2 regions of the Vibrio sp. EA2 genome follow, and region 2 is predicted to be linked to the other one. Evidence: predicted binding sites of a transcription regulator. Region 2 holds the regulator's gene; the other holds the start of a gene.
The links. Region 2 encodes PurR, which represses purine synthesis genes. Its sites were predicted from a motif close to TNANGNAAACGTTTNCNTNA; they were not measured.

Region 1: a site for PurR is predicted at 2,646-2,665, ahead of RXX31_RS15290 (NCS2 family permease). Genes of this name have one in related genera too.

What each region holds. Positions count from the first base shown of each region.
Region 1 covers NZ_JAWLID010000007.1:62,080-66,819, reverse strand. The annotation lists gene RXX31_RS15300 (DUF3332 domain-containing protein) at 1-97, shown strand, start outside; gene RXX31_RS15295 (aminoacyl-histidine dipeptidase) at 177-1,649, opposite strand; gene RXX31_RS15290 (NCS2 family permease) at 2,687-3,976, shown strand; gene tet(34) (oxytetracycline resistance phosphoribosyltransferase domain-containing protein Tet(34)) at 4,242-4,706, shown strand.
Region 2 covers NZ_JAWLID010000002.1:138,050-142,789, forward strand. The annotation lists gene RXX31_RS04960 (TVP38/TMEM64 family protein) at 1-79, opposite strand, end outside; gene RXX31_RS04965 (TfoX/Sxy family DNA transformation protein) at 261-851, opposite strand; cyclic di-GMP riboswitch class I at 968-1,056, opposite strand; gene purR (HTH-type transcriptional repressor PurR) at 1,325-2,329, opposite strand; gene torD (molecular chaperone TorD) at 2,760-3,407, opposite strand; gene torR (two-component system response regulator TorR) at 3,672-4,382, shown strand; gene elyC (envelope biogenesis factor ElyC) at 4,473-4,740, opposite strand, start outside.

The sequences.
Region 1 (4,740 bases), on a different contig from region 2:
ACGTGAAGGCGACTTTGTTACTTACTACATTGATGGTGAAGTGATAGCTAAGACTTCAATGGATGAGTTGGCAGCCTACGCACAAACGCGTGTGTAATCAGCTAGCATTATCTGCAATAAAAAAGGGTGCGATTGCACCCTTTTTTGACTTTATCTTATTTTCACGCAATAAGTGATTATGCTTTTTCAGGAATCGCTTCCAAAAGAGCGACCATTTGATCCCAGAATAGCTGAACGGTATCGATCTTCACTTTTTCGTCAGGAGAGTGAGGGAATTTGATCGTAGGACCAAAAGATACCATGTCCATATTAGGGTAAGGCTCTTTAAATAGGCCACACTCCAGACCTGCATGGATCACCATGATGTTTGGTTTGTGACCGTAGATACCTTCGTACATATCACGGAAGATTGCCATGATCTCTGAATCCGCATCTGGTTTCCAACCCGGGTAAGCACCTGAGAATTCGATTTGAGCGCCAGCCAGTTCCGCAACGGAGTGGAGCATACCAACCACTTGGCTGCGACCTGAATCAATCAAAGAACGGATTAGGCAAAGTACGGTTACTTTGTTCTCTTCGGTGGTGATGACACCCACGTTCAAAGAGGTTTCTACGACACCTTCGATCTCGTCACTCATACGAATAACGCCGTTTGGACATGCATTAAGCGCCGCGATAAAGCGCTGTTGGTCTGCAGAAGCAAACGCTTGAGCGTCGGTTGCAATCTCTTCGTTGAAAGTAACAATACCGGTTTCTACTTTACCTAGCTCTGCTTTCAGTAGCTCAGTGTAGTAGTTGAATAACTCTGCAAGCTTGTCTTGGTTTTCTGCTGGAAGTGCAACAGTAACGAATGCTTCACGAGGAATCGCATTACGCAAGCTACCACCGCGGAATTCAACCAAGCGAAGATCTAATTCTCGAGCGTGACCTGCCAAGAAGCGACCCAGTAATTTGTTGGCATTACCGCGACCTGTGTGAATATCACAACCAGAGTGACCGCCTTTTAAGCCTTTTAGTGTTAGTTGGCGAGTTACAAAGCCTGCTGGGATCGCATCACGGGTGATATCGAAAGTCATCGCACCGTCGATACCGCCAGCACAACCCATGTAGACTTCACCTTCTTGCTCAGAGTCTGTGTTTAGCAGGATCTCACCTTCTAACCAGCCAGACTCAAGCCCGAATGCGCCTGTCATGCCTGCTTCTTCATCAATCGTCAGAAGTACCTCAATCGGGCCATGCTTAATGTCGGTAGAAGCAAGAACCGCAAGACAAGATGCCATACCGATGCCGTTGTCAGCGCCGAGAGTTGTGCCTTTTGCGGTTACCCATTCGGCATCGATGTATGGTTGAATTGGATCTTTTGTAAAGTCGTGGTCCGTGTCTTCGTTCTTTTGTGGCACCATATCGATGTGTGCTTGCAGAACCACGCCCTTTTTATTTTCCATGCCGGGAGTTGCGGGCTTTTTGATGAATACGTTACCCGTTGGATCACGACGAACATCAAAGCCTTGTTCCGTCGCCCAGCCAATAATGAATTGCGCCAGTGCTTCCTCATGTTTAGAAGGATGAGGGATAGAACAAATCTTATCGAAAAAACGCCAAAGTGGGGTAGGTGATAAGGTACTGATTTCGGAATGGAATTCAGACACAGAAAGCTCCTTTTTATCTATATTTCCAGATGTTTTTTGTTAAAAATACATACTGTCAGCATAAAATACTGCTCACATCTGGGTAGTTAGCTAAAGGATACCACCTGAAAAGAGAGACGAGTAGTCGCCGGTACAAGGATTTCTTTCTGTATTGTCACAGTTTATGAATAAGATCCATTACCTAGTATTACTTCCTGGTTGAAAAAGCATCAATTAATGTGTGTCTATTTATAATTGTGTAATTAAATTACACAATGGTTCTTTTTTTGAGCGTGATTGGTGATTTTGTGTGATATTTATCACTAAAATGCTTGTAATTAAATTTCTTGGTGGTATATTTGTAACCATCTTCAGAGAGAAGAAGAAAATGCTCAAAGGATGAGTCCGTTAATCGCCTCCAAGGAACTGAGAATCAACAACTGGATTAATTGATTGAGAAGGTGATAGTTATGAAAGGTTTACCAAGTACAATGTTCTGGAATAGCAAATCTGTATATACCGGTAGCTTTGTATACCCAACAAGCTTTGTATACCCAACAAGCTTTGGCTACTAAATAAGTCGTCATCGCATGTGACTTGAACAGTTTGTTCACCCCTATAATTTGGAATTTTTTTTCAGTAATAGTTCTGACATGATTCGCCGCCACTCAATTTGAGTGGCGTTTTTTTATGTGCATTGCTCTGGTCTGGCTAAAAACTCACCTCTAAGTGTCTATTCCCTTATCGCTTGCCTGTTAATGCGATATCTTGACGTAATACACTTTAAAACTTCCACACAAAATCGGCCTTTCCATGTGAAAGTTTAGAACATCGTTCAGTTTGTACACTTTATGCGTATTTCATCTGAATTTGCTAGTTGTTGTTTCTTAAGCTTTAATTCTTATACGTGTTCAAAACCCTAGTAAATGGGTCTCATATCCTGCAAAAAAATCCATTTAGAGTGAAGATTCTATCTGGAATTTGCTATTTGATAACTTTATAATTCACCCCAATCGATTACGCAACCGTTTACTTTTTACCTTTAACAGGACTCGATAATGCTCGAAAGGCTCTTTAAACTCAGTGAAAATGGCACAAATGTGCGCACTGAGATCATCGCAGGTATTACTACCTTCCTGACCATGGCTTACATCATTTTTGTAAACCCAGCAATCCTGGCTGATACAGGCATGGATCGTGGTGCTATTTTTGTTGCCACTTGCCTTGCTGCTGCCGTTGGCTGTTTCATTATGGGCTTGGTCGCTAATTACCCAATTGCACAGGCTCCGGGGATGGGGCTTAACGCATTTTTCACTTATTCTGTTGTATTGGGAATGGGTTACACATGGCAAGTGGCACTGGCAGCTGTATTTGTTTCCGGTGTTTTGTTTATTCTATTGAGTGTGTTCAAGATTCGTGAATGGATCATCAACTCAATTCCTCACTCTCTACGTACCGGTATTTCAGCGGGTATCGGTCTGTTCCTTGCGTTTATTGCACTAAAAAATGCAGGCATCGTAGTTGATAATCCAGCAACACTGGTTTCGATGGGTAATATCACGTCACTACCATCTGTACTAGCAGCTATCGGCTTCTTCCTGACAATTTCGCTTGTCCACCGTGGTGTGAAAGGTGCGGTAATGATTGCCATTCTTGGTGTGACTGCATTAGGCCTACTTTTCGGTGATGTACAGTGGGGCGGTGTGATGTCGACACCACCAAGTATTGCTCCAACGTTTCTACAGCTAGACTTCTCTGGCTTGTTTGAAGTTGGCATGATCTCCGTTGTGTTTGCTTTCCTATTCGTTGACTTGTTCGATACTGCAGGTACGCTGGTTGGCGTTTCTCAAAAAGCAGGTCTAACCGACGAAAACGGCAACATTCCTCGCCTGAATAAAGCTTTACTTGCTGATTCAACGGCAACTTCGGTAGGTGCTCTACTTGGTACATCAAACACTACTTCTTACATTGAAAGTGTTGCGGGTGTAGCAGCGGGTGGTCGTACTGGCCTAACTGCTGTTGTTGTTGGCGTACTATTCCTACTGGCTCTATTCTTTTCACCTCTTGCAGGTATGATTCCAGCGTACGCAACATCAGGCGCTCTATTTTACGTAGCGATCCTAATGCTGTCTGGCTTAGTAAGCATCGATTGGCGTGACCTAACTGAAGCGTCACCAGTGGTTGTTACTTGTCTGGTTATGCCACTGACTTTCTCTATTGCTGAAGGTATCACTCTAGGCTTTATCGCTTACTCTGCTATCAAGCTATTTAGTGGTAAAGGTCGTGATGTATCGCTCAGTGTTTGGGTGATGTCAGCCATCTTTATCGTGAAATACCTGGTAGGTTAATTCTATTTGGTTCCAAGCCAGTGAGGACATCTGTTCTTACTGGCTTTTTATTTTGATTTTGTTCACCGAAATCGATGTTTCTGCGCTCTATGTGGAGAAATTTGATATCACCATTGGTATTAATATTAGCTTTCGGTAGAATAATCGTTTGCGCTGCTTTAAGCCCCGCCTCAAGTTTCATTTGAGAGCTTAGTGAATATGTCGTTTATCCGTCTTTATCACTGACTATTGGGGATACATATTTTTAAATTATTAGGTTATTACAATGAGTAAAAAATTCATTATCACTTGGGATGCGATGCAGACTTACTGTCGTGAACTGGCTGAGAAGCAAATGCCAGCTGAGCAGTGGAAAGGTATCTGGGCAGTAAGCCGTGGCGGTTTGGTTCCTGGTGCAATTCTGGCTCGCGAGCTGGGCATTCGTTACGTTGATACTATCTGTATTTCAAGCTACGACCATGACCATCAACGCGATATGTCTGTGCTTAAAGCACCAGAAGGTGACGGTGAAGGTTACCTAATCGTTGAAGACCTAGTAGATAGTGGTGATACAGCACGTCAATTGCGTGAAATGTACCCTAAAGCAAAAATGATTGCTGTATGTGCTAAGCCATCAGGCAAAGAACTTCTTGATGACTACGTTGTTGATATTGAGCAAGATACTTGGATTGAGCAGCCGTGGGATATGTCTATCCAGTATGCTGAGCCAGTAAACCGCAAGCAAAAATAATTGCTGTCAAAGAATATTGAGAAATGCCCCTGTT
Region 2 (4,740 bases):
TGAAGTACTGGCTAAAGTTAACGGCTAACAAAATTATCGTTAAGAGCAGTATCAACCCAAAAACCAGTTTTTTATTCATTGTTGTACTCCGGAAGGACAGCCTTGCCCTAAGAATTTAACAGATACCATTAGAAATAGGGTACTCGTTATCAATTATTTGATATACAGACTTATAGACAGGTTGAGGCCGGAAAAAATTTCAAAAAAAACCGCGGCTAGAGCTGCGGTTTAAATACATCGTAAAGATTTGTCTCTGCTGGTTAAGAAAGCGCACTTTTTAGCTCTTCTCTGCGAGATTGGGGAACGACGCTCCAATGAGTGCCATTTATTGCCCCTTCTAAAGCCCACAGCAGCTCAATGCTTACTTTTGCAGAGTGCGAGTCACGTATCGCCTTGTAAGCACCTAGTGCGCCAGCTTCTTCAAGTTGTTCAACTGATTTAATGCCAGCTTTCTTAAGCATTCGTTCTGTGGCTAGTCGTAAATTTGGCAGATCTTTTAACCTGTCAGGTTTACTACTGGCTTGTTGCTTTTTTTCTAAATTGGCTTGTTCTAAAGACTTCTTCGCGACTTCTATCAAGCGTTCACTGGATTCCCATAAGTCGTTGGAAATCGCATAGTATTTAGTAACGACCGGAAAACCACGTTTTTTATAAACGTACGGTTTTAGTCCTTGCTTCTCGAAGTTAGATGAAGTTTGTTGGTCTGCTCGTATATGAAGTTGATCATTTACAACCAGTGCAAACATCGTTTCATCAGCGAAAAGTCCGAAGCCACCAAACATTGAGCGCGACTTGATCGTACCAAGTGCCTCAAATAGCTTCATAGAATCTTTGAGTATCGGTTTATCCATTATGTGTTATCTCGGTGTAATTAATATTACGCCACCAAAAGTCAGGTCCGAGAGAATAGCAAATACATGCAGGAACAATGTCATTATAGAGTAAACTCATTATACGCATATTTGCCATCGGTAACCCCGCTACCTTCCATTAGAAACATGGTTAAGGCCGGAAGCTTTGCGTCCCATCCTTTCGGATGGTTTGCCCTGTGCGTGACACGTAGAGAATACTTTTTATCTTGAATTAACATCACGTTTCAGAGATCAAAATGTGATGTTGCTTCAGTAAAACGCCCTTATATTATGGTTGTGGTTTCATAATTGAGATTGAAGACTGAGCACAGGTTGTAAGGCTATGTGAGGGAGCTCGTGTTTATACAAAACAGCAACTTATAAAATGTTTATTGATTGTAGTGAACACAAACGACGAAAAAAGATAATTTTTAACGTGAAAAATAAGCGCTCTGGCGAGCGCTTATTAGTAATTAATTGAGTTTTTTGACCGTATTTCGAATGACCAACTCTGGCTGCATTTCAAAAATGCGTTTCTCGTGCTCTTTGTCTTTAATACGTTCAAGTAGAATCTCAAAAGCATTTTTACCGACACGCCGCTTCGGTTGGTGGATCGTTGTCAGTGGTGGCGAGAAATACTCTGCCAACTCGATGTTGTCGTAACCGACGACAGATATCTCTTCTGGAATCTTGATACCATTTTGTTGTAAACGGCTCATCAAACCGAGCGCCATGGTGTCATTGAAACAGAATACGGCCGTTGGACGTTTTTCCATGGCAGTAATTTTGTCTGCGACCAAAACAGCGGTATCACATTCAAAGTTACCTTCAAGAATCCAGTCCTCGTTTACCGGTAAATTCGCTTCTGCCATGGCGCGGCGGAATCCAGCGATACGCTCTTGGCATGCGAGTTTCTCAAAGTGGCCACTCAAGCAAGCAATATCGGTATGACCATTATCAATCAGGTACTTAGTCGCGATATATCCACCTTCTTCTGAGTTGTCCATAATTTTATCGGCTTGGGAGCTCTCTGGGCCCCAATCCATAACAACTTTTGGGATATCAGAATGGCGATCGAGCATTTGTTTAAGTTCTTCGGTCAAGTCGGAACACATCACCAGAATGCCATCTACACGCTTTTCTGCGAGCATGCGGATGTAATCTCTTTGCTTTTCATAGATACCACCAGTGTTACACAGGATTAGTGTGTAGCCTTGTCGGTAACAGTAACTCTCTACACCATCGATGACTTCGGAGAAGAATAGGTTGGTAGATTGCGTTACCAACATACCGATAGTCCGAGTTGAGTTACATTTCAAGCTACGAGCTACCGCACTTGGTGCATAGTTAAGCTCATCAACAGCTTTCATTACTTTTTCTTGCGTTGCTTCTGCAACAAAACGCGTTTTGTTGATAACGTGCGAAACTGTTGTGGTAGAAACGCCGGCTAATCGAGCGACGTCTTTTATAGTGGCCATAAATGGTGTCCTGTATCGAGCTACTAATATACCGAGGGACTAAACCTTGTGCTGCGTGTCTTGTGTAAACTTAGCGCAACAAAATTAATGGCGCTGAGTATGTTTAGCAGTGGTTACTCCGAAGTCGGTAGAGGGTAAGTAGCAACAGCGGTTGATAAAGCAACTTTCTTCAACTGAGTGCAGAAAGGTCAACAACCTATTAAGAAAACACAAAAACCGCTTTATTTCAGCGGTTTACATAAAATCATATTTAATCGTTTGCGTTCACATTTTAGCCCTATGCGGGCAGGCTGGCAATAATTTCAGCAATGGTTTTGTGTCTCGGAAGTCACATTTTGATTGCTAAAAAGCGAGCGCTCGGAACAATTTTAATCGTTAACGAATAAAATATAGGGAACCTCATCGACAGGCTCCCTAAAATAGGCGGCAATTATTCACCAAGAAGGTAAGCGCTGTCCAGTTTACAAAATGCAATTAATAGTTGCGAGACACTGGCATAGAAGCCAAATTCATCCAGTTGCTGACATTTTTGTGCGAACTGTGGTAACCAGGACATGAGTTGGCCTTGGATGAATTCATTTTGTTTTAGGAAGGCTTCTTCCATGTGTTTTTCTTGTTCAAACTCATTAGAGCGAATGATCATATTACCTAAGAAGTCGAGCTCTACCGCTAAATGGTCGGCGGGTTCCTTCAGGCTGTCGTCAACTTGGACACCAAACTCCGCCATCAATCTTTCCATCTCTTCTGCTGGCTTGTCATTGAGCAAACCTGATTCGCCGATATACATCGAAGCGTAAGGAAGTGCGCCGTACTTTTCTGTCTTTAAGAACAGCTCACAAAAATCAGCAGCAAGCTCTAGTTGCGCATCTTCACGGTCTTGTAAGCGATTCAACGCGTCAACAAGGCGATCAATTGCGGGTTTGAGAGATTCATTTTCACCTAAGCCCGCCAAAAAGCTACGAATTTCGACACTATGGTAAGCCTCCAATTCTTTGGCTGTCAGTTCTTTAGCGAATAAGCTAGAAAACCACCAGTAGATCTCGGCGCGTTTTTCATTAAAAGCTTTCACTTCTTGCATTTTAGGCTCCTGAATGATGCTCTGTTTCTGGCACCACAAAATCAAATTCAGATGTCCCTTAAGTGTAATCAATTAAAATGAACAGCAGTAACTATAACTATGATGTTTTATAGAGAAATATGTCCATTTATTAACAGGGTTCAGTAAGCTTGTTTTGAATCAACAAAATCATTAAATCTTGCTTTTTAGCCCGCCCATGACTAGAAATGTTAATAGTTATGAATAGAATACATCTCGAATAATAAATGACAGAAAGTGGTGTAAATGAGCTATCACGTATTAGTCGTAGAAGATGATGTTGTAACTCGCAGTAAGCTGGCGGGTTATTTCCAAAATGAAGGGTACACAGTCAGTGAGGCCGAAAGCGGCATGCAAATGCGTGAAGTGCTGCAAGCTGGTGACGTTGACCTTATCATGTTGGATATTAACTTGCCGGGTGAAGACGGCCTGATGCTTACGCGTGAATTACGTAGCCAATCGGATATTGGTATCATATTAGTGACAGGACGCACGGATAGCATCGACAAAATCGTTGGTCTGGAAATGGGGGCGGACGACTATGTCACCAAACCTTTTGAACTCAGAGAATTATTAGTTCGCGTTAAAAACTTATTGTGGCGTATTTCGAATGCACGCAATGGCTCAAACAAAGTGAACGAAACTAACGAACAGCATATTGTCCGTTTTGGCGAGTGGACGTTTGATATTCAACGTCGAGCGTTGAGCCGCAACGGTGAGCCGGTCAAACTGACCAAGGCGGAGTACGAGCTATTGGTTGCGTTGTCTTCGTACCCGAATCAGGTGCTGAGTCGGGAACGAATTCTGAATATGATCAGCCATCGTGTGGATGCGCCAAATGACCGCACAATTGACGTCTTAATTAGACGCATGCGTGCGAAGATGGAATTTGACCCTAAGAACCCGCAAATCTTTGTTACCGTTCATGGGGAAGGCTATATGTTTGCTGGTGATTAATACTCAAAACACAAGCACAACAAAAAGGAGAGCCGTTGCTCTCCTTTTTGTTCCGTTAAATGACCTTCTGTCATCCACTCAAAGCATCCGCTATTGAGGCTCGACCATCGGCGTTTGTCCTACCGTATCACGCAAGCGTTGCCAGATACTGCCAAGATACTCATGCCAGAATAATTCGGTTTGCTCTAAGTAACGCGCTTTCGGTGAGTATTTGTCCCAAGGTTGATTAACATCTTCGATGGCTAGGAAGTTTGTCGGCGCCGGGATGGGTTTAATTCCTGCTGCGTTAAATTCATACAGCGCCCGGCTCATATGGCTGGCGGAGGTAACCAAAACAATTTCCTTTTGCTGAACAAAC